3 regions of the Cellulosilyticum sp. ST5 genome follow, and region 3 is predicted to be linked to each of the others. Evidence: a T-box and tRNA genes for the amino acid it is inferred to sense, from the RefSeq annotation. Region 3 holds a T-box; the other regions hold tRNA genes.
What was found. The T-box of region 3 lies ahead of asnS (asparagine--tRNA ligase). A T-box ahead of a tRNA ligase gene usually reads a tRNA of that ligase, here a tRNA-Asn.
Positions count from the first base shown of each region.

Region 1: it encodes a tRNA-Asn, which carries the amino acid that the T-box ahead of asnS (asparagine--tRNA ligase) is inferred to sense. The anticodon was not compared.
Region 2: it encodes a tRNA-Asn, which carries the amino acid that the T-box ahead of asnS (asparagine--tRNA ligase) is inferred to sense. The anticodon was not compared.

Region 1 is NZ_CP132338.1:394,962-404,929, reverse strand. Features, by position in the region: gene QTL86_RS01915 (fructose-1,6-bisphosphatase) at 1-518, opposite strand, end outside; gene ispF (2-C-methyl-D-erythritol 2,4-cyclodiphosphate synthase) at 546-1,025, opposite strand; gene QTL86_RS01905 (HAD family hydrolase) at 1,019-1,864, opposite strand; gene QTL86_RS01900 (YjfB family protein) at 1,939-2,124, opposite strand; tRNA gene QTL86_RS01895 (tRNA-Met) at 2,466-2,539, opposite strand; tRNA gene QTL86_RS01890 (tRNA-Val) at 2,547-2,619, opposite strand; tRNA gene QTL86_RS01885 (tRNA-Asp) at 2,624-2,697, opposite strand; tRNA gene QTL86_RS01880 (tRNA-Trp) at 2,708-2,780, opposite strand; tRNA gene QTL86_RS01875 (tRNA-Asn) at 2,801-2,872, opposite strand; gene QTL86_RS01870 (hypothetical protein) at 3,022-3,471, shown strand; tRNA gene QTL86_RS01865 (tRNA-Met) at 3,559-3,632, opposite strand; tRNA gene QTL86_RS01860 (tRNA-Val) at 3,640-3,712, opposite strand; tRNA gene QTL86_RS01855 (tRNA-Trp) at 3,722-3,794, opposite strand; tRNA gene QTL86_RS01850 (tRNA-Asn) at 3,813-3,884, opposite strand; rRNA gene QTL86_RS01845 (23S ribosomal RNA) at 3,946-6,848, opposite strand; gene QTL86_RS01840 (M48 family metallopeptidase) at 7,195-7,887, opposite strand; gene QTL86_RS01835 (hypothetical protein) at 8,132-8,530, shown strand; gene QTL86_RS01830 (NUDIX domain-containing protein) at 8,636-9,115, shown strand; gene QTL86_RS01825 (AbgT family transporter) at 9,279-9,968, opposite strand, start outside.
Region 2 is NZ_CP132338.1:2,503,822-2,513,789, reverse strand. Features, by position in the region: rRNA gene QTL86_RS12345 (23S ribosomal RNA) at 108-3,010, shown strand; tRNA gene QTL86_RS12340 (tRNA-Asn) at 3,123-3,194, shown strand; tRNA gene QTL86_RS12335 (tRNA-Glu) at 3,204-3,275, shown strand; tRNA gene QTL86_RS12330 (tRNA-Cys) at 3,282-3,352, shown strand; tRNA gene QTL86_RS12325 (tRNA-Asn) at 3,376-3,447, shown strand; tRNA gene QTL86_RS12320 (tRNA-Cys) at 3,506-3,576, shown strand; gene QTL86_RS12315 (DUF951 domain-containing protein) at 3,709-3,882, shown strand; gene rpsF (30S ribosomal protein S6) at 4,037-4,327, shown strand; gene QTL86_RS12305 (single-stranded DNA-binding protein) at 4,355-4,804, shown strand; gene rpsR (30S ribosomal protein S18) at 4,837-5,070, shown strand; gene QTL86_RS12295 (DUF2232 domain-containing protein) at 5,290-6,273, shown strand; gene QTL86_RS12290 (DHH family phosphoesterase) at 6,293-8,302, shown strand; gene rplI (50S ribosomal protein L9) at 8,299-8,745, shown strand; gene dnaB (replicative DNA helicase) at 8,793-9,968, shown strand, end outside.
Region 3 is NZ_CP132338.1:879,333-889,300, forward strand. Features, by position in the region: gene pfkA (6-phosphofructokinase) at 1-931, shown strand, start outside; gene pyk (pyruvate kinase) at 990-2,759, shown strand; gene QTL86_RS04370 (TrkH family potassium uptake protein) at 2,910-4,331, shown strand; gene QTL86_RS04375 (potassium channel family protein) at 4,347-5,009, shown strand; gene QTL86_RS04380 (TrmH family RNA methyltransferase) at 5,002-5,793, shown strand; T-box leader at 5,910-6,138, shown strand; gene asnS (asparagine--tRNA ligase) at 6,248-7,639, shown strand; gene QTL86_RS04390 (hypothetical protein) at 8,202-8,366, shown strand; gene QTL86_RS04395 (helix-turn-helix domain-containing protein) at 8,485-9,648, shown strand; gene QTL86_RS04400 (HNH endonuclease) at 9,712-9,968, shown strand, end outside.

The DNA.
Region 1 (9,968 bases), 480 kb from region 3:
AAACTAATAATACGATCTACGATTTCATAGTAGTACTGTTCCTTATTAGGTGTATCTACCTGTTCATTAAGTAGTTCTTCCATAATATATGCAAATTCTTTTGGTAATGCTTTTCTTACTTTTGATCGTGTATATTTAGAAGAAATTACTTTACAGAGTCTGATAACTCTTAATAAATTAATCCTATACCACTCATTCATTTCTTCTTCGATTGCTGCAATTTGCTTCATCTTTTTCTCAGGATAGTAGATTAAAATAGCAAAAGCTCTTCTCTCTTTATCTGACATTTCATTTATAAAAAGTTCATCTATTCTAGTCTTTAATACACCTGAGGCATTACGAAGTACATGAGAAAATGCCTCATATTCCCCATGAATATCAGATACGAAATGTTCAGTAGCCTTAGGTAAATTTAATATTGCCTGTAAGTTTATCATTTCTGTAATGGCATGATCCATCGTTGGATATTGTTTTGCCAAAAACTTAAGTAGTCTCAAATTAATCTCTTCTGCTTCCATGTCATCCCCTACATTCTATTTTCTATTTTAATCCATTAGATCAACTAAAGTAATTGCTTGGCTTGAAATACCTTTTTCTTCACCTGTAAAACCTAATTTCTCCTCTGTTGTTGCTTTAATATTGATTTGGCTTACTTGAATTTGTAAAACCTCAGCAATATTTTCTCTCATTTTCATAATATGTGGAGCCATCTTAGGTTGCTGTACGATAATAGTTGCATCAATATTATGAATTAATGCATTTTTTTCTTTTAAAAGCTGTCCAACATGTTTTAATAGTTGCATACTACTAATTCCTTTATACTTAGGATCTGTGTCTGGAAAATGCTTTCCTATATCACCCTCACCTATAGCACCAATAAGAGCATCCATAATGGCATGAATAAGAACATCTGCATCTGAATGACCTAGCAATCCTTTATAATGTGGAATTTCTACTCCTCCTATAATAAGTTTTCTTTCTTCTACTAACTGATGAACATCATATCCCATACCAACTCTTAACATAATCCATTCTCCTTTTCTTTTATTTTTTCATAATGAAGTTGAATAAATCTAGCTACACTATCATCATTATTATTTCCTATAACTGCTGTTGCATTTTCTTTTACTTCTTGCATCGCATTTCCCACAGCATAAGCTTCATCTGCTACTTTAAACATGCATAAATCATTTAGATTGTCTCCAAAACAAATGACATTCTCATATCCTCTTCTCTTCAACTTATTAATTGCATTTCCTTTGGTAGCCCTATCACTATAGATTTCTAAAATATAACCTTCCTTGCTGTAAACATCTTTATACATAACTAAAGCAATCCCATCGATTTTTTTCACTCTTTCATAAATCATTTTAATTCTATCTTCTGTGTCTAAAAATACAAAATATGCAACTTTAGTATAATCTTTTAATATTTGTTGTGTAAAACATTTATATGGTGATTTAGCTCTTTCCTGATAAAAAGCTATTTTATACTCATTTTCTAACTGCTGATAATGTACTATTAATTCATTATTATCTATTGTATAAATAAAACTCGTTTCTATCAAATAATCCAACTGCATTAATACTTGCTTTACAACCTGCTGTGAAATGAACTCTACCTCTAAATATCGATGATTCTTTAAATCATACAAAACTGCTCCATTCATTAAAATAATAGGTTCCTGAATATCTAGTTCTTTTAAAATTACTTCTACTGTAGCAGGTGTCCTAGCTGTGGCAATAGAAAAATTACAACCTTTCTTTTTTAGTTGTTTAAGTATATTTTTAGTAACATTAGATATTTCTTTGTTCTGACTTAATAATGTTCCATCTAAATCTGATATATATATTGTCTTTTTCATACTATTGTACTCCATTTTACTTATTATATATTTGCGTAATTTTTAACAAAAAAAGAATCCCTTGGGATTCTTCTTTATAAAGTCACATCAATATTACTACCAATATGAGGGTTAATGGATAACTCCATTTGTTTCATCATATTTGTTATTTGACTACCATTTTGTTCTACAAGCTCTTTTCCCATTTTCATAACTGCTACACTTACCTCTACACTTGTATTTTGCATAGCCATAGCCGTACTTAATTGTGCAATATCCATTTGTTCACCCCGCTTATGTTATATAATATATTTTATACTTAATTATGTCTATTGTCCATAGATGCGATTATATTATAGCATTCAAATTTCCATTTAATTACATTTTTACTTGTATATAGTCATGTTTTAGTGTATTATTAGATTAATATATCTGAATAATCTGTTAAAATTCTGTGTCAAATATTAATTTAACTTATCCTTTATTTCACAAATGCTACTATTAGATTAACAATAATATTTCCCAAATATATTAAAACACTCTCATTTGATTATATCTAACAACTTATTATCCATATTTTTTAAAATAAAAAAAGCACTTAGATTATATCTAAGTGCTCTAATAGCGGAAGAGGGATTTGAACCCCCGACACCACGGGTATGAACCGTGTGCTCTAGCCAACTGAGCTATTCCGCCATATAAATGGTCGCTATAGGGCTCGAACCTATGACCCCCTGCTTGTAAGGCAGGTGCTCTCCCAGCTGAGCTAAGCGACCAAAACGACCCAGAAGGGACTCGAACCCTCGACCTCCGCCGTGACAGGGCGGCGTGCTAACCAACTGTACCACTGGGCCTAACTTTAAACAGGGGCAGCAGGACTTGAACCCACGACATTCGGTTTTGGAGACCGACGTTCTACCAACTGAACTATGCCCCTATATTATTTCCAAAGGAAAACTCCCCGAGTAGGGTTCGAACCTACGACCCTCCGGTTAACAGCCGGATGCTCTGCCGCTGAGCTATCGAGGAATACTTCGTTAGTATACCAAACCCACTGACTCATGTCAACACTTTTTGCTAAGTTTTTACTATTTTTTGTAACTATTTTTGTACTTAAATCTATTTTTATCAACTCATATCTACATACAATTTAACATATAATTATAGGAGGTCCTCTTATGTCTAACCTCATTGTTATGACAAGAACCAGTAAGTCTCAAACATTACTCATGCATAAAGAATATATTTGTCCTCTTCCACTAAACATTATAGAAGAAATAACTTTAATTGAGAAAAGTGAATGGCATCAATTTTGTTTTGCTCCTTACTATGGTTTAGGTAAATTTATTGCCTCTCATCTAGATATCTACCACAACCTAAAACCCTATATATCTTTTGAAACCAAGGCCTTTGATTTTACTTATCAATATGTATCTGACTGCTCTACACCTCTTTACTCTGTATACACCTTTGATGATACTAATCTTTCTGATTCTGAATATCATACCCTTTGTTACCAACAATATTATTTAGAACAATGGACTATGTTTAACTTGAGAACGGAAGAAGTATTCGTATTCTTTGAATATGAACATTTCCCTTCAGAGTATTACTGTAACGGAAGTTAAATCATTTTATTATCTAGATATATACTAAAACTAGATAGTACTAATAAAAAATCACCTATGTATTTTACATAGGTGATTTTTTATTAGTAGCGGAAGAGGGATTTGAACCCCCGACACCACGGGTATGAACCGTGTGCTCTAGCCAACTGAGCTATTCCGCCATATAAATGGTCGCTATAGGGCTCGAACCTATGACCCCCTGCTTGTAAGGCAGGTGCTCTCCCAGCTGAGCTAAGCGACCATATTAAAACAGGGGCAGCAGGACTTGAACCCACGACATTCGGTTTTGGAGACCGACGTTCTACCAACTGAACTATGCCCCTATACTTTCCTAAAGGAAACTCCCCGAGTAGGGTTCGAACCTACGACCCTCCGGTTAACAGCCGGATGCTCTGCCGCTGAGCTATCGAGGAATATAAAAGTATATTATACTTTCAAAACTAAATACAATCTTTTTATTCAACCTTTATTATCTAGGTCAAACCCTCGAACCGTTAGTATTGGTCACCTCAATGTATTACTACACTTACAGCTCCAACCTATCTACCTCATAGTCTCTAAGGGGTCTTACTCCTTTCGGATGGGAAATCTTATCTTGTGGTCTGCTTCACGCTTAGATGCCTTCAGCGTTTATCAGATCCAGACTTGGCTACTCTGCTATGCCTTTGGTAAGACAACAGATGCACCAGTGGTCCGTCCATCCCGGTCCTCTCGTACTAAGGACAGCTCCACTCAAATTTCCTGCGCCCACGACGGATAGGGACCGAACTGTCTCACGACGTTCTGAACCCAGCTCGCGTACCGCTTTAATGGGCGAACAGCCCAACCCTTGGAACCTGCTTCAGCTCCAGGATGCGATGAGCCGACATCGAGGTGCCAAACCTCCCCGTCGATGTGAACTCTTGGGGGAGATAAGCCTGTTATCCCCGGGGTAGCTTTTATCCGTTGAGCGATGGCAATCCCACTTTCATACCACCGGATCACTAAGTCCTACTTTCGTACCTGCTCCACCCGTCGGTGTCGCAGTCAAGCAACCTTATGCCTTTGCACTCTTCGAATGGTTTCCGACCATTCTGAGGTTACCTTTGAGCGCCTCCGTTACTCTTTAGGAGGCGACCGCCCCAGTCAAACTGTCCACCTGACATTGTCCCAGACCCGGGTAACGGGCCATGGTTAGAAGTTAAGTATTACAAGAGAGGTATCCCACCGGCGACTCCACCTAGACTGGCGTCCAGATTTCTCAGTCTCCCTCCTATCCTGTACATGTAATACCCAACCTCAGTATCAAGCTACAGTAAAGCTCCACGGGGTCTTTCCGTCCTGTCGCGGGTAACCAGCATCTTCACTGGTACTACAATTTCACCGGGTGCGCTGTCGAGACAGTGCCCAAATCATTACGCCTTTCGTGCGGGTCAGAACTTACCTGACAAGGAATTTCGCTACCTTAGGACCGTTATAGTTACGGCCGCCGTTTACTGGGGCTTAAGTTCAAAGCTTCGTCCTTAGACTAACCTCTCCCCTTAACCTTCCAGCACCGGGCAGGCGTCAGCCCTTATACATCACCTTTCGGTTTAGCAAAGACCTGTGTTTTTGTTAAACAGTTGCTTGGGCCTATTCTCTGCGGCCTACCTAAGTAGGCACCCCTTCTCCCTAAGTTACGGGGTCATTTTGCCGAGTTCCTTAACAACGCTTCTCCCGTCGGCCTTAGGATTCTCTCCTCATCCACCTGTGTCGGTTTACGGTACGGGTACCTATCACGCAATAGCAGCTTTTCTCGGCAGTGTGGATTCAGCAACTTCTCTACTTTTATTTCGATCCCCATCACACTTCATCCTCGCCTAACGGATTTGCCTGTTAGGTGCGACTTTGTGCTTGGCCCAGGATACCATTCCTGGGTTTGCCTATCCTCCTGCGTCCCTGCAGTTCTGATAATAGGTAGTACTGGAATATGAACCAGTTGTCCATCGACTACGACTTTCGTCCTCGCCTTAGGTCCCGACTTACCCAGAGCAGATCAGCTTTACTCTGGAAACCTTGGATATTCGGCCTACAAGATTCTCACTTGTATCTCGCTACTCATTCCGGCATTCTCACTTGTAATTACTCCACAGCTCCTTACGGTACTGCTTCTGCGTCGTTACAACGCTCCTCTACCAATCCACTATTGTGAATTCCATAGCTTCGGTGGTGTGTTTTAGCCCCGGACATTTTCGGCGCAAGATCTCTCGACTAGTGAGCTATTACGCACTCTTTGAATGAGTGGCTGCTTCTAAGCCAACATCCTAGTTGTCTTCGAAATCTCACATCCTTTTCCACTTAACACACACTTGGGGACCTTAGCTGATGGTCTGGACTGTTTTCCTTTTGACCACGTGTCTTATCACTCGTAGTCTGACTGCTGACGGTATCTTGATGGCATTCTTAGTTTGATATGCTTCGGTAAGCTTGTGGGCCCCCTAGGCAATTCAGTGCTTTACCTCCATTAGACTCCTATCAACGCTAGCCCTAAAGCTATTTCGAGGAGAACCAGCTATCTCCGGGTTCGATTGGAATTTCTCCGCTACCCACACGTCATCTCCACCTTTTTCAACAGATGTGAGTTCGGACCTCCATTACCTTTTACGGTAACTTCATCCTGCACATGGGTAGGTCACCCGGTTTCGGGTCTACTAACAATGACTATTTTGGCGCCCTATTCAGACTTGGTTTCCCTTCGGCTTCGTACCTCCTGGTACTTAACCTTGCCACAGCTAGTAACTCGCCGGACCGTTCTACAAAAAGTACGCGGTTGCGCATCATATGGCGCTTCCACTGCTTGTAAACATAGAGTTTCAGGTTCTCTTTCACTCCCCTCCCGGGGTTCTTTTCACCTTTCCTTCACAGTACTATGCGCTATCGGTCACCGAGGAGTATTTAGGCTTGGGGGGTGGTCCCCCCGGCTTCCCACAAGGTTTCTCGTGTCTCGTGGTACTCTGGATACTGCTAGGCTTCACTTGGATTTCGCTTACGGGATTATCACCCTCTTTGATGAGACTTTCCAGACTCTTCAGCTATCCGCATTCTTGCCATGACGCAGTCCTCAACCCCAGATTACAAGTAATCTGGTTTGGCCTGTTTCCCTTTCGCTCGCCGCTACTTAGGAAATCGATGTTTCTTTCTCCTCCTGAAGGTACTTAGATGTTTCAGTTCCCTTCGTTCCCTTCCTATAGTTATGTATTGGCTATAGGATGACAGAGGTTTGCTCTGCCAGGTTTCCCCATTCGGATATCTACGGATCAAAGTTTATTTGTAACTCCCCGTAGCTTTTCGCAGCTTATCACGTCCTTCATCGGCTCTCGGTGCCAAGGCATCCACTCTACGCTCTTAGTAGCTTGACCTATTGCTCATTATTGAGCGGCCTAATCATGTTTTCACATGATTGGTGCCTTGTTAATCAACTTTCGTTGAATACAAAGAATATTTATTATCGGTTAAATTGTAGATTTTACACCCTGACAAACATTTTTGCACTAATGTGCGTGTACATTTATCGTTAGGCGCAAGTTATATTGCTATAACTTACAAATCTATAATTGATTGTATTTAGTTTTCAAAGTACAAGCGCCTATACAATATAGCATTTATCTTGTTATATGTCAAGGCATTATTTTTTCTTTTTAGTCAACCCGTTTTGTGCTGACTTCATGAATTATACTAGATATACTCACTACTTGTCAACACATTTTATAGAGTTAACTTATTCTTATTTTCTTCTAACCATTCTTTACTTTTTTCAAAGCTTGGAATAATTTCTTCCATTTTACCTACTTCTTTTCCATCTACTAGACCATTTATACGACATAAACTACTTACTAAAATATAATCTATAATCTCTACAGGCATTATTCCCACTCTTACATTGGCAGTTATGCAGGTTTCATCACTACGGAATAAAATTGTATTATCATCCATTACTTCAACTTGTGCTGGCACCATTTCGAACATTTCTTTATATGCCTTTAAACGCTCTTTGATCTTCGCATTTACTTTTTGCTTATACCAATCAATAATAGCTTGTCTTATTTCTGCAGTAGATTCTGTATAAGTTTCAACTACAAGTTTTCCTCTTAACATCTTTACTTTAATTTCTTTTAGTTCAGAACTAGTTACTATCTCTAACTTATAGTTCTTTCCTAAATACGTATATTGTTCTAGTAATTGCGACTGCGATGCTTGTGGTCTATTGCGATATAGCTCACTGATAATCCATGGTGCATTTCCTTTTACTTTATCCATGACAGCATAAATAGAGGTACCTATTGGTGCAATAACGTTCACTTTGCCCTCTTCAGTAATTTTGATAGATATCGCCTTTGTTTTCTTATACGTTAAGTCATAGGTTATCTTGGTGCCTTTGTAATCAAAGTTAAGTTTCATCTTAATACCCCTTTTTTAGTTGTTAATAAAGCATATATGTTTCTCAAAACAACATTTTAATTATATCAACTTTTGCGTTTTTTGTACATATCTAAGTTTACATATAGCTTACTTTATCTTATTTTTTTACAAAAAACAACCTTCCCTATATTTGTCAGTATTTAATTAACATTTATTATTTTGTTTATTTTTTAGATTATAAATGCTATAATAAGGTATAATTACCATAAAGAAGGAGATTTATATGTCAACTGAACTTGAAGCCTTTCAAGATTTCATCGATACTATTTTAATAAGAAATAAGAGTATCTTAGATCAAACTACTAAGTTACAAGATGCCTGCACACACCTCTGCCGAACTATTTCTAAAGCTACTACCACCTGTGGCTGCATTACAATAGAGGCTCATAAACAAACCTATACTTTCACTGAAAGTTCATCTATAGAAGAAATTAAAAATGCAATGTGTACTCATATTTCAGGGAAATTATGTCCTAGTTGTGAAGATCTTTTTGAAAAGGAATTAGGGCGTGTTCTTTTCTATTTAGGTGCTATAGCTAACACTTTTGACCTCTCGCTTTCAGATGTATTAGAAAAAGAAAAATACCGCACTGAACTACTGGGCAAATACTCCTTACGCTAATATTTTGTCAAAATGTCTAAGAATTGTATACTTTTCCTATTTATTATTTATAACTCGTGCTATAATGTTCGTAGATTAATGACACACTAGTCTGAGGAGGCTTTTATGAATCTACGACCAAGAGCTGCCGCTGTCATATTAAATGAACACAATGAACTACTTGTTCTTCGTCAAAAAGATCCCCGTACAGGCTTTGAATGGTGGACCCTTCCTGGTGGAGGTATGGAACCTGAAGAAAGTGTTATTGATACCATTGTACGCGAAGTTGAAGAAGAGTGTCATGTTCGTTGTCGTCCTATACAGCTTATTTATATGAGTGAATATGTGGATTATGCTATCAATACACATCATCTAGGAATGTTTTTTTTAACCACTGTAGATAATATTGAAGATTTAGAAGCTGGTACTGATCCTGAAGTTGTAGAACAATATATTAAAGAATGTCGCTTCATTTCTGAACAGGAATTAAAATCTTCTGGAATTCCTATATTCCCTCCTGTGTTCAAAGAACAATTTTGGGAGGACTTAAAAACTGGTTTTGTTGGGCATGAGGTTTACCAACGTGGTCAAGTTGAAACAGAATAATCCACTTAAAATAAGATGATAACTTATATGCTACATTGATTCTTAATGATTTAGCAATTATTCTCTTATCTTTTATCCATGTTCATCATAAATGATGGCTCAATAAAAAGCGGTTACTATTTTTAGTGTCTAAAACTAAAAATAGTAACCGCTTTTTATTTTCTTAGAATCCTAATGGGATACCAAATGTGAAGAATCCAATAAGGATAGTTGTCCATATTACTAAGAACGCCATAGAATATGGGAACATTAAACTGATTAAATCACCCACTGAGTATTCAGGTTTATATTTTCTCATGAATACGAGAATTAAACCTGCATAAGACATTAATGGTGTAATAATATTAGTTGAAGAGTCTGCTACACGATATGCTGCTGCAACCATATCTGGTGTCATTGAACTATTTACATTATATAACATAGGAATGAAAATCGGTCCAAGTAACATCCATTTTGATGTCATACCACCAACAAACAAGTTAATTATTGCTGTTGTAATAATAAATCCGATTAATAATAGAATTGGATAGTCTGCAAGTCCCATATTTTGGAGACCTGTGGCACCTAAATAAGTTAAATAGGTTCCAAGTTGTGACTCACTAAGAAGTGCCAAAAAGTTATATGAGAAGAATGTTAACACGATAGTATATCCCATTGAACTCATAGCAGTTGACATTGCTTTTACAACGTCTTCCATCTTTTTAAACTTACCTACTTTATAGCCATAGAATAAACCTGGCATAAAGAATACGAAAGTAATGATTAAAATAATGTTATCCATTAATGGTGTTACTGTTTTAGCCACGCCAGTTGCTTCATCTACTACTTCATAAGAAGCTAAAGGTCCAAATGC
Region 2 (9,968 bases), 1.6 Mb from region 3:
GTCAGGGTGTAAAATCTACAATTTAACCGATAATAAATATTCTTTGTATTCAACGAAAGTTGATTAACAAGGCACAAACGACCGATTAACGAAAGTTAATCATTATAGGTCAAGCTACTAAGAGCGTAGAGTGGATGCCTTGGCACCGAGAGCCGATGAAGGACGTGATAAGCTGCGAAAAGCTACGGGGAGTTGCAAATAAACTTTGATCCGTAGATATCCGAATGGGGAAACCTGGCAGAGCAAACCTCTGTCATCCTATAGCCAATACATAACTATAGGAAGGGAACGAAGGGAACTGAAACATCTAAGTACCTTCAGGAGGAGAAAGAAACATCGATTTCCTAAGTAGCGGCGAGCGAAAGGGAAACAGGCCAAACCAGATTACTTGTAATCTGGGGTTGAGGACTGCGTCATGGCAAGAATGCGGATAGCTGAAGAGTCTGGAAAGTCTCATCAAAGAGGGTGATAATCCCGTAAGCGAAATCCAAGTGAAGCCTAGCAGTATCCAGAGTACCACGAGACACGAGAAACCTTGTGGGAAGCCGGGGGGACCACCCCCCAAGCCTAAATACTCCTCGGTGACCGATAGCGCATAGTACTGTGAAGGAAAGGTGAAAAGAACCCCGGGAGGGGAGTGAAAGAGAACCTGAAACTCTATGTTTACAAGCAGTGGAAGCGCCATATGATGCGCAACCGCGTACTTTTTGTAGAACGGTCCGGCGAGTTACTAGCTGTGGCAAGGTTAAGTACCAGGAGGTACGAAGCCGAAGGGAAACCAAGTCTGAATAGGGCGCCAAAATAGTCATTGTTAGTAGACCCGAAACCGGGTGACCTACCCATGTGCAGGATGAAGTTACCGTAAAAGGTAATGGAGGTCCGAACTCACATCTGTTGAAAAAGGTGGAGATGACGTGTGGGTAGCGGAGAAATTCCAATCGAACCCGGAGATAGCTGGTTCTCCTCGAAATAGCTTTAGGGCTAGCGTTGATAGGAGTCTAATGGAGGTAAAGCACTGAATTGCCTAGGGGGCCCACAAGCTTACCGAAGCATATCAAACTAAGAATGCCATCAAGATACCGTCAGCAGTCAGACTACGAGTGATAAGACACGTGGTCAAAAGGAAAACAGTCCAGACCATCAGCTAAGGTCCCCAAGTGTGTGTTAAGTGGAAAAGGATGTGAGATTTCGAAGACAACTAGGATGTTGGCTTAGAAGCAGCCACTCATTCAAAGAGTGCGTAATAGCTCACTAGTCGAGAGATCTTGCGCCGAAAATGTCCGGGGCTAAAACACACCACCGAAGCTATGGAATTCACAATAGTGGATTGGTAGAGGAGCGTTGTAACGACGCAGAAGCAGTACCGTAAGGAGCTGTGGAGTAATTACAAGTGAGAATGCCGGAATGAGTAGCGAGATACAAGTGAGAATCTTGTAGGCCGAATATCCAAGGTTTCCAGAGTAAAGCTGATCTGCTCTGGGTAAGTCGGGACCTAAGGCGAGGACGAAAGTCGTAGTCGATGGACAACTGGTTCATATTCCAGTACTACCTATTATCAGAACTGCAGGGACGCAGGAGGATAAGCAAACCCAGGAATGGTATCCTGGGCCAAGCACAAAGTCGCACCTAATAGGCAAATCCGTTAGGCGAGGATGAAGTGTGATGGGGATCGAAATAAAAGTAGAGAAGTTGCTGAATCCACACTGCCGAGAAAAGCTGCTATTGCGTGATAGGTACCCGTACCGTAAACCGACACAGGTGGATGAGGAGAGAATCCTAAGGCCGACGGGAGAAGCGTTGTTAAGGAACTCGGCAAAATGACCCCGTAACTTAGGGAGAAGGGGTGCCTACTTAGGTAGGCCGCAGAGAATAGGCCCAAGCAACTGTTTAACAAAAACACAGGTCTTTGCTAAACCGAAAGGTGATGTATAAGGGCTGACGCCTGCCCGGTGCTGGAAGGTTAAGGGGAGAGGTTAGTCTAAGGACGAAGCTTTGAACTTAAGCCCCAGTAAACGGCGGCCGTAACTATAACGGTCCTAAGGTAGCGAAATTCCTTGTCAGGTAAGTTCTGACCCGCACGAAAGGCGTAATGATTTGGGCACTGTCTCGACAGCGCACCCGGTGAAATTGTAGTACCAGTGAAGATGCTGGTTACCCGCGACAGGACGGAAAGACCCCGTGGAGCTTTACTGTAGCTTGATACTGAGGTTGGGTATTACATGTACAGGATAGGAGGGAGACTGAGAAATCTGGACGCCAGTCTAGGTGGAGTCGCCGGTGGGATACCTCTCTTGTAATACTTAACTTCTAACCATGGCCCGTTACCCGGGTCTGGGACAATGTCAGGTGGACAGTTTGACTGGGGCGGTCGCCTCCTAAAGAGTAACGGAGGCGCTCAAAGGTAACCTCAGAATGGTCGGAAACCATTCGAAGAGTGCAAAGGCATAAGGTTGCTTGACTGCGACACCGACGGGTGGAGCAGGTACGAAAGTAGGACTTAGTGATCCGGTGGTATGAAAGTGGGATTGCCATCGCTCAACGGATAAAAGCTACCCCGGGGATAACAGGCTTATCTCCCCCAAGAGTTCACATCGACGGGGAGGTTTGGCACCTCGATGTCGGCTCATCGCATCCTGGAGCTGAAGCAGGTTCCAAGGGTTGGGCTGTTCGCCCATTAAAGCGGTACGCGAGCTGGGTTCAGAACGTCGTGAGACAGTTCGGTCCCTATCCGTCGTGGGCGCAGGAAATTTGAGTGGAGCTGTCCTTAGTACGAGAGGACCGGGATGGACGGACCACTGGTGCATCTGTTGTCATACCAATGGCATAGCAGAGTAGCCAAGTCTGGATCTGATAAACGCTGAAGGCATCTAAGCGTGAAGCAGACCACAAGATAAGATTTCCCATCCGAAAGGAGTAAGACCCCTTAGAGACTATGAGGTAGATAGGTTGGAGCTGTAAGTGTAGTAATACATTGAGGTGACCAATACTAACGGTTCGAGGGTTTGACCTAGATAATAAAGGTTGAATAAAAAATTGTGTTTAGTTTTGGAAGTATAAAGGTGTTGACATAAGTCAATAGATATGATATACTTCATAAGTGCTCAAGAGAGTAAAAGAAATAATCCTCGATAGCTCAGCGGCAGAGCATCCGGCTGTTAACCGGAGGGTCGTAGGTTCGAACCCTACTCGGGGAGTTTAAATAAGGCCCGTTGGTCAAGCGGTCAAGACACCGCCCTTTCACGGCGGTAACACGAGTTCGATTCTCGTACGGGTCATTTTATGGCGGCATAGCCAAGTGGTAAGGCAGAGGTCTGCAACACCTTCATCACCAGTTCAAATCTGGTTGCCGCCTTAAATAAGTTAAATACTTACTAATCCTCGATAGCTCAGCGGCAGAGCATCCGGCTGTTAACCGGAGGGTCGTAGGTTCGAACCCTACTCGGGGAGTTTTTGTTATTTAAAACATTGTATTATATCACGTTATTAGTGCATATACTAAATATATGGCGGCATAGCCAAGTGGTAAGGCAGAGGTCTGCAACACCTTCATCACCAGTTCAAATCTGGTTGCCGCCTTGAAAAGGCCTAGGATTCTAGAAAAGAAGAATTCTAGGCCTTTTTTTAGTAGTTAGATTACTGTAGGATTTATTTAATAAAAAATGTATAATAATATTAAAATAAGATTATATATTAAGAGGAGGACAAAAAGTGAGTTATCAAACAGGCGACTTAGTTGAAATGAAAAAGCCTCATCCATGTGGCAGTAATAAATGGGAAATCCTTCGTATAGGTGCAGATTTTAAATTAAGGTGCTCTGCATGTAATCATTTAATAATGATTTCAAGGGAAAAATTTGAAAAGAGTGTGAAGAGAAAAATTTAATAGGACCTAGACAGATAAATGTAAGATATTGTATTGTTAAAATTAGAAAAAAGGCTTGTCATATATATAAAAGTATGATAATATATTATACTGTAATGTAATCCTTGCTCTACGCATTATGACGTGGGGCCAAAGTCCAAAAGGAGGTGCTGTAATGAGAAATTATGAATTATCAGTTGTGTTATTCTCAACATTAAGCGAAGAAGAAAAAGTAGCTACACTTGAAAAAGTGAAAGATCTTATCGTACGTTTTGGAGGAGAAATCACAAACGTTGACGATTGGGGCAAAAGAAAACTTGCTTATGAAATCAACAAGCAAAAAGAAGGTTTCTACTACTTTATCCAATTCCAAGCTGAAACTTCAGTTCCAGCTGAAATTGAAAGCAGAGTTCGTATCATGGAAACTGTTCTTCGTTATTTAATCGTATCTCTTGATGAAAAATAGTAATTACCTGAAGAAAGGGGTCGGAGTATGAACAAAGTTATATTAATGGGACGTCTAACGAGAGACCCAGAAGTACGTTATTCACAATCAGCGAATCCGGTTGCAGTAGCAAGATACGGAATTGCTGTAAGAAGACAATTTGCCAAACCTGGTGAACCAGATGTAGACTTTTTTAATATAGTTTCATTTGGTAAAGCAGGTGAATTTGCAGAAAAATACTTTAAAAAAGGTCAAATGGTTGCAATTGTTGGTAGACTACAAGTTAATACTTGGGAGGATGCACAAAAAGTTAAACATACATCAGTAGATGTAGTGGCTGAAGAGCAACATTTTGCAGAAAGTAGATCTTCTGCTGAATCACGTGGTGTAATGATGGATACTCCTACAAGTGTACCTACACCAAATCCTTCTTCAGGAAATATAGCAAGTGGGTTTACACCTACTAATTTTGATGAAGATGACGATTTACCATTTTAATTAATACTAATTAAAGAAGGAGGGAATACACAATGGCAATGCAAAAAAGACACAATCGTAGAAGACGTAAAATAAATCAATTTGCTGGTGATAATATCAAAAAAATTAACTATAAAGATATTAACACTTTAAAGAAATTTATTTCTGAAAGAGGTAAAATTCTTCCTAGAAGAATTACAGGTAACTCTGCGAAAGCGCAACGTAAACTTACAGTTGCTATTAAACGTGCAAGACACATCGCACTTTTACCATATACACAAGACTAAAAGTTAATGAACGTTATAAACTTAGAGAGATAAATAAGCACACACCAATATGCACACACCACTGCTTCGGCAGTGGTTTTTTGTTGTAAACAAATGTAATATGAATAATAGGAGTTTAGCATAGAATTATACAGACACTAGAATTCAGGACCTTTTATGTGGTATAATAAAAAAACATTAATTCATGGTATTTGAGCAGAATAAAGGAGGCACAATTTTATGGATTCAAATGCAAAGAGCATAATAAGTAGAATATGCTTAATCGCAATATATATATTATTAGGTATAGTAGGAGTATATTATGCGGTAGGATTGGCACTGTTTCCTATTATTGCGGTGCCATTAATTGTTTATTTTATAAAAAATAAATTGAGTAAAGAGCAGCATATAGTCTTTCAATTTGTAATTGTTTTAGGAATATATCTAACTACGAGTAACTTAATTTGTATATTAGTCTACTTAATAAGTGCATGTATTCCAACATATGTAGTGTTATATTTTTACAAAGAAGAATTTCCATTGCCCAATATTATTATGTATGCTACTTTAAGCCTATCGGTAGTAGTTTTAGGCTTCTTCGTATTAATGAAGTATCTAGGGATAGATTTTCAAGCTCAATATGCAAGTATTTTAGATAGTATAAATGGTGTTTCATTAGATACTATTCAGGAATGGTTAATTATGCAAAATCCAAGTCTTACTACTAGTAATATAGCGGAGTTAGGTTTAGAGATGAAACAGCTGATAAACTCTATAGTAGATGCTATGCAGTCAGTATATAGTGCTTTAATTATATTACAGTTACTTATATCTACAGGGTTTTTAGTTATTATAGTTAATACAATTCTTAGACGTAAAAATAAAAGCTTTCCATCATTGAAAGAACTTCTTAGTTTTAGACTATCTAAGATGGCAGTACTAATTTTATTTATTTCAATGATTGCTATTGCTTCAAATGGAAATGAAGGTGCTAGATGGAGTATATTAGGACTAAATGTGGCATTTTTCTTAATGACGTTGTTTCAGATTACAGGAGCGCTTGCATTAGTGGGAATATTAAGTAGGGCTAAAATTAATAAAGGAATAAAGATCATAGGCTGTGTTGCTATATTTTTACTACTTTCAATATCACCATATTTAGTTATGTTTTTTGGATGTTTAGATACCATATTTAACTATAGAAAGGTTAAAATTGTAGTTTAAATGAGGAAAGGAAAATAAAATGAAAAGCAAGAGAAAAAAGAATTTTTCGTATGCCATGGTCATTTTTAGATTTACGCAAGCTTTAGTGACTATAGGACTGATTACTCAACTATCACGAGTATTTAGTACACCACAAGCTATATTAAGCTTACTTATTTATGCTATTCTTTTAATCGTTAGTATATTCAGTGAACGAGAAGTTTGTCGTTATGTTAAGCTACAAGTTGAAAAAGAAGTAGATGAAATAACTGTTATTAAAGATAGTATGTTTTCAAATGTAGAAATACCAGTAGTTATAATTGAAGAAATCGGGACAATTAAATGGGTTAATATAGCTTTTAAAAAGATTTGTAAGGATAAAGAACTTTTAGGAAAGAATATCAAAACAATATTACCAGACTTAAAATTAGGAGAATGGGTTACCAATAAGCAAATTAGTGATAAGCATTTTCATTTGGAGGGGAATACTTACAGAATTTTAGTGGAGAATTTTCATCGTGGAGAAAATGATCAAATAAATAAGCAAATTGTTTATTTTTTAGATTACACAGAGAATGAAAAGCTTAAGAATCAAATTCAAGAAGAACGCTGTATGATGGGGTATTTATGCATTGATAATATTGATGAGATTTCACATAGCATAGAAGAAGTAAGACGTCCTATGCTATTAGCTATTATTGATAGAAAGATTAATTTGTGGTTTAAAGAAAGGGAAGTTGTTATTGCTAGAATAGAACGTGACAAGTATATTATGGTTTTTAATAAAAGAGAATTAGAACGTATGAAAGAAACTAAGTTTGATATTCTAGATGAAATGCGTAATATTCAAGTTGGAAATGAACTCCCTGTCACTGTAAGTTTAGGAATAGGATTTAACTTAAAATCATTATTGAGTTCTAAAGAAGATGCTAGGATAGCCTTTGATTTAGCACAAGGTAGAGGTGGAGATCAAGCAATTATTAAAAATAATGACAAGTATACATTTTATGGTGGAAAAACTAAGGAAGTAGAAAAGAGTGCACGAGTAAAGGTTAGATTGAAAGCATATGCCTTTAAGGAACTACTTCATGAAGCGGATAAGATTTATATCATGGGGCATAAAGGAATTGATATGGATTGCCTAGGTGCTGCTATAGGTGTATATCGAGCAGCTTCTATTATGGGTAAGAAAGCACATATTATTTTGGATGGTCCAACCTTTGCAGTTAAAGGATTATATGATAGAATAGTACAATCCAAAGAATACGAAGACTTATTTATTAGCCATGAAGAAGCGGAAAAAGAGATAAAGAGAGATACTTTATTAGTCATTGTAGATACTCACCGCCGTAGTTATTTAGAATATCCTGAACTTCTAGATAAAGCAGAGAAGGTCGTGGTATTTGATCACCATAGAAAAAGTACAGATTATATTGAAGATGCAGTTTTAACTTATTTAGAACCTTTTATTTCATCTACCTGTGAAATGATAGCAGAAATCCTTAATTATCTAACAGATAAAGTCAAATTAACACCTATTGAAGCTGATGCACTTTTGGCAGGTATAACAATTGATACTAAGAATTTTGTATTTAAAGCAGGTGTAAGAACTTTTGAGGCAGCTGCATTTTTAAGAAGAAATGGTGCTGACAGTAGCAGGGTAAGGCTTCTTTTCCAAAATGATATGCAAACATATAAGATACGTGCTATGGCTATACAAAATGCTGAAATTTGGAATGATAATATGGCTATATCAGAAGTAAATGGACAAGTTGCAAATGCAAGTATTATTGCAGCACAAGTAGCAGATGAACTTTTAAACATAAAAGGGATAGTGGCATCTTTTGTATTAACAATGGTGGATAATTGTGTACTTATTAGTGCTAGGGCACTAGCAGATACTAATGTACAACGCATTATGGAGCTTCTAGGTGGAGGTGGACATCTGGGTATTGCTGGAGCTCAGCTTAAAGATACTACAATCCACGAAGCAAAAATTTATTTAAAGGATGCAATCAATAAGTACTTTGAGGAAGGAGAAACAAAATGAAAGTAATATTAACACAGGATGTAAAAAAAGTTGGTAAAAAAGGCGAAGTATTAGAGGTTAAAGATGGATATGCACGTAATGCATTATTTCCAAAAGGATTGGCAGTAGAGGCGAATGCAGTAAATCTAAATCAGAGAATGTTAGAGCAAAAATCCGAAGATAAACGTAAGCAACAAGAATTAGATGAAGCACAAGCTATTGCAGATAAAATAAATGATAAAGAAGTAAAATTGTTAGTAAAAACAGGCGAGGGTGGCAAAGTATTTGGTTCTGTAACATCCAAGGAGATTGCAGAAACAATTGAAAAAGAGTTTGGCGTTAAGATAGATAAGAAGAAAATTCAACTTAAAGAAGCTATTAAAGGTTTAGGTGGACAAAAAGTAGTTATTAAATTGCATGCCAAAGTTGTCGCTACAGTTCAAGTAATGGTTGTTGGGGCGTAGAACATATAGATACAAACTAGCATAAAAGGAATAGGAGAACGGTGGCTATGGAGCAAATACAAAACATGAGGATTCCTCCACATAGCATTGAAGCTGAACAATCTGTTATAGGGTCAATGATTATGGATCATGATGCGGTTATTGTTGCAAGTGAAATATTGAGGCCCGATGATTTTTATAGACCAGATCATGCACAAATTTATGCAGCAATTATGGAGTTATATACCACAGGTAATCCAATAGACCTTATTACCATTCAAGATAAACTAGTTCAGAAAGGTGTATTAGAGCAAATTGGAGGCTTAAGTTATATTGCTGAGCTGGCAAGCTCTGTACCTACTTCAGCACATATTAAACAATATGCAAAAATTGTGGAGGAAAAAGCAACACTTAGAAGACTTATTAAAGCGAGTAATGAGATATCAGCTAAAAGTTTTGAAGGTGAAGAGCCGTTAGATAATATTATGGGATTTGCAGAAAAGCAAATTTTTGAAATTCTTCAAAATAAGAAAACAGAGGATTTTACAGGAATTGATGAGATTGTATTAACTTCTATCGAAAAAATTGAAGAGGCCCATAAAAGTCAAGGAGGAATCACTGGAATTGAAACGGGATTTATTGATTTAGACCATCGTACAGCTGGACTTCAACCATCAGATTTAGTATTAGTGGCAGCAAGGCCTTCAATGGGGAAAACAGCATTTGCTCTTAATATTATTCAGACGGCAGGGATTAAGAATAAGAAAAGTGTAGCAGTTTTTAGCCTGGAAATGTCAAAGGATCAGCTAGTAAGCCGTATGCTGTGTGCAGAAGCCATGGTTGATTCACAAAAAGCAAGAACAGGAGCACTTGAAAAGGATGACTGGGATAAACTCGCTCAAAGCATCCCAAACATAGCTAATTCTAGAATCTTCATTGATGATACAGCAGGAATTAATGTCATGGAGATGAGAGCGAAATGCCGTAGATTAAAGATGGAAAAAGGATTAGACCTTATTATGATTGACTACTTACAATTAATGAGTGGAACAGGTGATGGATCATCAAGGCAACAAGAAATATCGGATATCTCTCGTTCTTTAAAGGCATTAGCAAGAGAAATGAATGCACCTGTTATTGCCCTATCGCAGCTATCACGTGCTTGTGAAACTAGAACTGATCACAGACCTATGTTATCAGATTTACGTGAATCTGGAGCAATCGAGCAGGATGCAGACGTTGTA
Region 3 (9,968 bases):
CGGTGATGCACCAGGAATGAATGCTGCCATTCGTTCAGTAGTACGCGTAGCATGTGCACGTGGTATTAAGGTGATGGGTATTAATAAAGGCTATAATGGGTTACTAGCAGGAGATGTAGTAGAATTAACACCAAGAAGTGTATCTGATATTGTACAACGTGGTGGTACAATTCTACAAACAGCACGTTGTCTAGAATTTGTCAAACCTGAAGGTCAAGCACGTGGTGCTGAAATGTGTAAAGTATTTGGTATTGACGGTCTTGTTGTTATTGGTGGAGATGGTTCTTTCCAAGGGGCAGAAAAGCTTGCTAATTTAGGAATCAACACAATCGGTATTCCAGGAACAATTGACCTTGATATTGCTTGTACAGAATATACTATTGGATTTGATACAGCTGTTAATACAGCAATGGATGCTATTAATAAAATTCGTGATACTTCAACTTCACATCAAAGATGTTCTATTGTAGAAGTAATGGGAAGAAATGCAGGTTATATTGCTTTATGGTGTGGTATTAGTTCTGGTGCTGAAATGGTACTTCTTCCAGAAAAAGAACGTTTAACAGATGAACAAATTATCAAACAAATTCTTGAAAATAAACACCATGGCAAAAAGAACTGCTTAATTATTGTAGCTGAAGGTGTAGGCGGCTCTGAAGCACTTGCTAAGAAAGTAGAGCAGGTAACAGGTATCGAAACACGTGCAACCATTTTAGGGCATCTTCAAAGAGGTGGTTCACCAACAGCAGTAGACCGTGTACATGCTTCTATGATGGGTGCTAAAGCAGTAGATTTACTTTGCGAAGGTAAAGCAAAACGAGTAGTTGCTTATGTAAAAGGTGAATATGTGGATTATGACATTAATGAAGCACTTGCAATGAAGAAAAATATTGACGAATATATGTATAAAGTAAGCGAATTACTTGTATAGTTGTAAAAAAGGATAGCTTTTAACTACATTAATGATGGATAAACCAGGGGGGGCAGCAATGCGCAAAACTAAAATTATTTGTACATTAGGACCTAAGACCAGAGACGTAGACAATATAAGAAAAATCATCGAAACAGGTGCTGATGCGATTCGTATCAATTTTTCACATGATGATCATAAAATTCATGGAGAAACCGTTAAACGTGTTATTAAAGTAAGAGAAGAGCTTGGAAAACCTATTCCTCTTATTCTAGATACTAAAGGACCAGAGATTAGAACTGGTGTCATGAAAGATGACTTAGACCACAAGCTAAACATTGGAGATAGTTTTACTTTAACAACAGAGGAAATTGAAGGTGACGGCAAGCGTGTAAGTGTGACTTATAAAAATTTGCCTTTTGATTTAAAAAGAGGTAGTCGTATTTTAATTGACGATGGTCTCATTGAACTCCGTGTCAAAAATTTGACGGATACTGACATTGAATGTAGTGTCGTTAATGGTGGTGTATTAGGTTCAAGAAAAGGGGTTAATATCCCTGATGTATTTGTTAATTTACCTGCACTTACAGAAAAAGATATTGCAGACGTAGAGTTTGCACCAAAAGCAGGCTTTGACTATATTGCTGCCTCTTTTATCCGTTGTGCTGCTGATATTATTAAAATTCGTCAAGTGCTAGAAGAAGCAGGCGGAAGTGATATTCAAATTATTGCTAAAATTGAAAATCGAGATGGTGTCAATAACATCGATGAAATCATCGAAGTAGCAGATGCAATCATGGTTGCTAGAGGTGACTTAGGTGTAGAAATTCCTACAGAAGAAGTACCTATCGTGCAAAAAGAACTCATTAAAAAAGCAAATAAAGCAGGTAAACCTGTTATTACAGCAACACAAATGCTAGATTCTATGATTCGTAATCCTAGACCTACAAGAGCAGAAACAACCGACGTAGCTAATGCTATTTTTGATGGTACAAGTGCGATTATGCTTTCAGGAGAAACAGCTAAAGGTGATTATCCTTTAGAGGCTATTCAAACGATGGCTAAGATTGCTATGACAGCAGAAGCTGTTGTAGCGAAACAAGCACAGGAAACTTTAGTGAGTAAAAACTACGGTATTAGCATGACTAATGCAGTAAGCCATGCAACTTGTAATGCTGCTAGAGAATTAGATGCAGCATGTATTATTAGTATTACGAAATCCGGTTATACAGCACGTTCTATTTCTAAATTTAAACCTAACTGTCGTATTGTAGGTTGTACCAATAATCAAAGAGTACTTAGACAGCTTAACTTAGTTTGGGGTTGTACACCTGTACTCATTTCACCTAAAGAAGGTGCTTCTACGGATGAAACTTTTGCATTAGCAGTTCAAAAAATAGAAGAGCTTAAACTTGCTGAGCAAGGTGATGTAGTGGTTTTATCGGCAGGTGTGCCATTAGGTGCAGAAGGTACAAGTAATATTATGAAGGTACAATACGTGGGAAACGTACTTACTAAAGGAATGGGTTTCGGCAATAAGTCTATTACTGGACGCGCTAGTGTGATTAAAGTATTAGACGAAGCTGATCAATATTTTAAACAAGGAGATATTTTAGTAGCTCATAAAACGAGCAACGAATATTTACCTTATATGAAAAAAGCAAGTGCTATTGTTATAGAAGAAAGTGCACTTGAAGAAAATAATCATGCCGTAATTGTTGGGAGAACTTTAGATATTCCTGTTATTATTGGGGCTAATGGGATTATAGAAGGACTTAAAAATGCTACTGTTATTACTGTAGATAGCAGAAATGGCTATATCTATAATGGCGTAGTACATAAAGCATAATGAATCAGGGGGCTATCTATAAGATAGTCCCTTGCTGCTTTTAGTAGATCTTAGGCAAAGATTTAATTAAAATGAAGTCAAGGTAGATATTTTTAGAAATATAGTATAAAATAAGTAAAAAGTTCATTTGCTATTTAAGGAGAGAAAGACATGAAACAGAGTGAGGCACCAGGGTTTATTAAGGTAAAGCGAGGCTTTATACAAAGACAGAATCTTCATCCAGCTCAGATTTTGGTAGGTGGTTTTTTGATCGTTATTCTTTTAGGTACTTTGCTATTGTCATTACCTATTAGTGCGGCAAATGGTGAAGCAACGTCTTTGATTGATGCTTTGTTTACCACTACCTCAGCGGTGTGTGTAACGGGTTTAACAGTAGTGAATACGTCGATGCATTGGAGTAGCTTTGGGAAAACGGTTATTTTATTTTGTATTCAGATTGGTGGACTAGGTTTTATGACCTTAGTAAGTATGTTATTTATTGTTTTAGGAAAAAGGATTACCCTTAAAAATAGGCTTATTATGCAAGAAGCACTTAATTTCAATACAACTGCAGGGATTGTTCGCTTTACTACGCATATTGTAAAAGGAACATTGCTGGTAGAAGGAATAGGTGCATTTTTATTATGCTTTGCATTTATTCCTGACTATGGTTTTATAAAAGGTATTATTTATTCTATTTTCCATTCAATTTCCGCTTTTTGTAATGCCGGCTTTGACTTAATAGGAACCAGGAGTTTAACGCCTTATGTGGGAAATAGTATAGTTAATTTAGTTATTATGTCACTGATTGTAGTAGGTGGACTTGGATTTAGTGTATGGATTGATACGTATAAAATGATTCGAGGAAAATTAAAAGCGCCTAAGCATTTTAAGTGGAAACAAGCGTTTAACAAAATGTCTGTGCATACTAGATTAGTATGGATTTTAACGATAAGCTTACTTTTGATTGGATTTATTGTGATATTTGTTTTAGAATATAAAAATCCAGGAACCTTAGGGCCTTTAACTTTTAAAGAAAAGGTATATGCGGCTATGTTCCAATCTGTTTCACCACGTACAGCTGGTTTTAATACGGTGGATTTGGCTAGTTTAACAGACACTTCAAAACTAGTGACAATATTGCTCATGTTTATTGGTGGTTCACCTGCTGGTACAGCAGGTGGGATCAAAACAGTTACTGTAGGGGTACTGATGTTATGTGCCATTTCAACCATCAGAGGTAATGAACAAACAACTGTTTTTAAAAGAAGAATACCTCTTCAAATTATTACACGTGCATTAACAATTATTATGATTTCTGTTATGGTTGTATTTACTGTTGTAGGCGTATTAAGTTTATCAGAAGACTTTACATTTATGGAAATTCTTTTTGAAACCATATCAGCTTTTGCTACTGTTGGTACGACTTTAGGAATTACGCCATTATTAAGTATAACAGGAAAGATTACGATTATTATCGTTATGTTTATTGGAAGATTAGGACCTATTACAATGGCTATGGCCCTTATGGTAAGACAAAGTAAAAATAAAGGAAACATTCAATATCCAGAAGAAAAGGTTATGGTTGGATAATAGAGGAGGATTATTGTGAAAGCAAAACAATTTGTGGTCTTTGGATTAGGACGATTTGGAAGTAGTCTAGCGACTACATTGGCAGATGCAGGCTACGAAGTAATGGGTGTAGATAAATGTGAAGAAAGGGTGCAAGATATTTCACCTGTAGTGACGCAAGCAGTACAAGCAGAGGTGACAGACATTGATACCCTACGTTCATTAGGCATTCGTAATTTCGATGTGGCTATTGTAGCCATTGGTAAAGATATGCAATCTAGTATAATGACTACTTTGCTTTTAAAAGAAATGGGTATTCCTTATGTTGTGGCTAAAGCAAGTACGGAAATTCATCAAAGAGTACTAGAGAAAATAGGAGCAGATCGTATTATTTTGCCTGAGAGAGATATGGGTAAACGTATTGCCACCAATCTTATAGCTGGTAATATTATTGATTATATTCAGCTTTCACGTGATTATAGTATAATGGAAATCTCTATTTTACCACAATGGAGAAGTCGCAGTATTAAAGAGATTAATATCCGCGCTAAATATGGCATTAATATTATTGCAGTTGAAAGAGGTGGAGATATTAATGTAACACCTGGACCAGACTATATTTTAGAAGAAAATGATTTATTGGTAGTAGTAGGTAATAATAAATCTATTCAAGAATTGGAAACCAAAAGGCATGAATAAAAAGCAAATAACAAGTCCTCAAAATAATGTGATTAAAAACATAAAGGAATTACAAAAAAAGAAAAGCGCACGTAAGTCAGAAGGTTTATTTGTTATTGAAGGTATACGTGGGGTAAAAGAAATTCCTAGTCATGTTAAAATCAAATATCTTATTACAACGTCTGAAGTAGATGAAAAAGAATTAGGAGCAGTAAAGGCAGAGGAAAGGCTAGAGGTGTCTAAAGAGATTTATAAAAGTATAAGTGATACCCAATCTCCTCAAGGTGCTATGGCAGTTGCTTATATGCCAACCTATGATTTAGTACACTTCAATATTGAAGCAGGCCATTATTTAGTACTAGAAAATTTACAAGATCCAGGAAATTTAGGAACCATTATTAGAACAGCACATGCCTTTGATTTTAAAGGGGTATTCATTACCAAAGGTTCTGTAGACCTTTATAGTCCCAAAGTAGTACGATCTACAATGAGTTCATTATTTCATGTACCTATTGTAATAGAAGAAGAGATAGATACTTATATGGATTTCTTAAAACAAAAAGGTGTTACTTTATATACAACAGCGCTCATACCTGGTGCAAAACCTATTTATGATGTTACCTTTGAGGAAAAGGTAGCAATCATTATTGGCAATGAAGGTAATGGCGTTTCTGAACGTGTAAAAGAAGCAAGTGATCATACAGTGATTATTCCTATGCCAGGAGCAGCTGAATCTTTAAACGCAGCGATAGCAACAAGCATTTGTATGTATGAAATAACAAGACAATGTCAAAAGGGCGATTGAATAGATCATCGGTCATTATTATATCTCTGATATGGGAAAATTTTAAACATGGTTTTTATAAAAGGTAGAACTTGACAAATAACTAGAAACTTCATATAATGTTAAGCAGTTAAATAGTTATAACGATGAAAAGAAGAGTAGCCATTAAGATGACTTTCAGAGAGCTAGCGGTAGGTGGAAGCTAGTAGAATCTAATGCGTGAAGAACCTCTTGGAGTTGCTAATCGAAAATGCTACGGGCAATGAGTAGGCTTAGCCGGGTAAAGACCGATATATCTTTTTGAGGTGAATTACCTTTTGGTAATTAACTAGGGTGGTAACGCGGAGTACAAGCTTCGTCCCTTTGGAGAGGGGCGAAGCTTTTTTGTTATATCCATACACATAGTTTTGGAGTAAAGCCATAGGCTTACTATGTGATTAGAGTAGAAGAGTTTAAAATAAGGAGGCATAGCATCATGCAAACAACATCTATCAGAACACTGTATCAGCGTACTAGTGAGGTACAACCAACCAACTTAACAGTAGCAGGCTGGGTAAGAACTGTAAGAGACTCAAAAACTTTTGGGTTTATCGAGGTGAATGACGGAACTTTCTTTAAATCACTTCAAATTGTATTCGAGGACACACTGGAAAACTTTAAAGAAGTGGCTAAACTAGGAGTAGGAGCAGCCATTATCGTTACAGGTGATCTTGTGATGACACCTAACCAAAAGCAACCCTTTGAGTTAAAAGCAACACAGATAGTAATAGAAGGTGAATGCCCACCTGAATATCCACTTCAAAAGAAAAGACATTCTTTTGAGTACCTGAGACAAATTGCTTATCTTAGACCACGTACTAATACCTTTGGTGCTGTTTTTAGAGTACGTTCTTTAGCAGCTTATGCTATTCATAAGTTTTTCCAAGAAAGAAGCTTTGTATATGCACATACACCACTGATTACAGCAAGTGACTGTGAAGGTGCTGGAGAAATGTTTAGAGTAACAACTTTAGATCCAGTGCATCCTCCTAAAACAGAAAATGGTGAAGTAGATTTCAAAGAAGATTTCTTTGGTAAAATGGCTAGTCTTACAGTATCAGGTCAGCTTTCCGCAGAGACATTTGCTATGGCTTTTAGAGATGTTTATACTTTTGGGCCAACTTTTAGAGCAGAAAAATCTAATACACCAAGACATGCTGCAGAGTTTTGGATGATTGAACCAGAAATTGCTTTTGCAGATCTTGAAGACGATATGCGTTTAGCAGAAGATATGGTGAAATTTGTTATTAACTATGTACTTGAAAATGCAAAAGAGGAAATGGCGTTCTTTAATCAATTTGTTGACAAAGGTATTTTAGAAAGACTTCAAGGCGTAGCATCAGCTGACTTTGGACGTGTAACCTATACAGAAGCTGTTCAAATTTTAGAAAAATGTGGTAAAAAATTCGAATATCCAGTTTATTGGGGATGTGATCTTCAAACAGAACATGAACGTTATTTAACAGAAGAACACTTTAAAAAGCCAGTATTTGTTACTAACTATCCAAAAGAAATTAAAGCATTCTATATGAGAATGAATGAAGATGGTAAAACTGTAGCGGCTATGGATCTTTTAGTACCAGGTATTGGGGAACTTATTGGTGGTAGCCAAAGGGAAGAAAGATTAGAGGTTCTTTTAGAGCGTATGGCAGAGCTTGGTCTTAAAGAAGAAGATTACTGGTGGTACTTAGATTTAAGAAGATTTGGTGGTACACGTCATGCAGGATTTGGTTTAGGGTTTGAACGTTTAATTATGTATTTAACAGGAATGACTAATATTAGAGACGTTATCCCATTCCCAAGAACGACAGGTCAAGCAGAATTTTAATTGTTCTTAAGGAGTTGTTTAACTAAAACAAACTCTTTCCTCGTAAAAGAAAGTCTTTCCATCAGAAAAGAAAAAGTGAAGTTGGCGACTCGCTAGAGTCGCCCAACGAAACGGAAGAGTACGAATCCCTAAAATCCCTTATACATCAAAGAAAAAAAGGAAAGAGCAGCAGAGGAAAAAAGAGAAAAAATAAGAGAATAAAAAGAGGAAATCGGGCATGACTTTGTTTTAACGAAAATAAAGTTGTACCCGATTTTCATATTTTTAAGAGAAAAAAAGAGAGGAAAAAGAGCAGAATTGGTATCGAGTTTTTTTAGCATGGAACGAAAAATGTGGGTTTGTGAGGGGTGAAGTGGGAAAGAGTTTTTTGAGCGGTACAGAGTTGTACAACCATAAAAAACTCGTTCCAGATTAAAAAAACTCTTCTATTATAAGGAAGTATGATGGAAAACCTATTCGTATTACTTATTCAGCAATTAAAAGAGAAGCAGGAATAACTTTAAAGCTTAAAAATGAGAAGTTTAAGCAAGTATATGAATATATTCAGGCTAATATAGAGCCGTTGGAAGAGTATCGAATTAGAAAAATCAAATGGGCCATAGAAGAGTTGTTAAAAACAGATTATAAAATAACGCCATATAAAGTGGAACAAAAAGCTGGATTTAATGGTAAAAAAACAAAAGAAGTAAAGAAATTAATAGAAGAGATATTAAACGACTATTTTTAATATGATTAAATAGTCGTTTTTTAATGTTTGTAGAAAAAATCAGAATAATATAGTAAAATATATTTATAGAATGCATTTTGTGAGGTAAAGTTAACAAATAAAAGTATTAGGTGGGTATATGATATTAAATAATAAAATGTATATGCAATGGGAAAAAGAGGATATTCAAATAATAATAGGAGATATAAATTATAGAGAAAGTGATAAGGTGGATTATAAAGTAGATTTTTCGTTTTTAGAGTGCAGAGATAAAAATGAAAGAGATAAGAAGAAAGAAGAATTTAAAAATGACATCTGTAGTTTTGCCAATGCTAACGGGGGATACCTGATTTTTGGAATAGAAGAAAAGAAGGGAATTCCTATTCAAATAACAGGAATCAATATCCAAGGAAATAATACAGACAGATTTGAACTTAGCTTAAGAAATATTATTAATCAAATAATACCTATGTCACCCATGTGCCAAATTAAGTTTATTAATATAGAAGAAAAATATATAGTTATTGTTTATATAACCAAAGGATATTGTGGTCCGTATGTCTCTGGTAAAGAAGGTAGTTATAGGTTTTTGGTTAGAAGAGGAAATTCAAAAACAGATATGAGATATGATGAGGTAAAAAGAATGTTTAATCAATCATTGATGTTATCCGAACAGATAGAACAGTTTAGATATAAACGAATTAATATGTGTAATAACAAGGATGGTATTGCTTCTACCATTAAATATTCTAAATTTGCATTAGTACATACTATTCCAGAGACTGCATTAGATAATTCTTTTTTGTTTAATCCTTATGATGTGTTTTCAAGTGGTAGTATCAAGTTGGGATTTGTTTTTAATTGTTGTAGCAGTGGAGTATCAATGCCAAATGTCGATGGGATGGCATTTAAAAGTTATGATGATGACAAATATCTTCAAATCTTTAAGAGTGGGATTGTTGAAAGATATATAGGTATTAAAGAAAGAAAGCATGATAGTATCTCATCAATTCCTATTGTTAGCATTTATGAAGAGATAGAAAAGGTAATAGTAGAAACAGTTCGATTATATAGGACTATTAATATTAATGTTCCTATCTATATAGTTATATCTATTGAAAATTGTAAGGGTAGCAGAAGTGACAATAATTTTGAAACAGACTACGTGGGTTTTATAGATAGGGATGACGTTGGATGTATGCCTATGGCACTTCATAATATAGAAGATAATAGCGAGATTGAAAAGTTTAAGGAAATGATTAAACAAGAATTATATCAATCTGTAGGAAGAAAAACAATGTAACTATATTTTTTTAAAAGACACAAGTAATAGTAAGAATTAAGATACATAATCAGGGGGGAAGTCATGTTAGAGAAATTGGAAAAAGAGTTTCATAAAGATATGGTAAATATATATTCAGAGGCAGATAAGCAACTGGGTTATAAGGCATCACACTTTAAAAGAATGCTTAGTGAACAAGGTGGCTATAAAACAGCTATAAAGTTAGTAAATCAGCCCAAAGCTACTGATGGATTTACAACTTTATGGGAGTATAAGCGATTGGATTTATCCGTAGAAGCATTAGTGTGTAGAGATAAATATAGATGTTTATTTGATGAAAC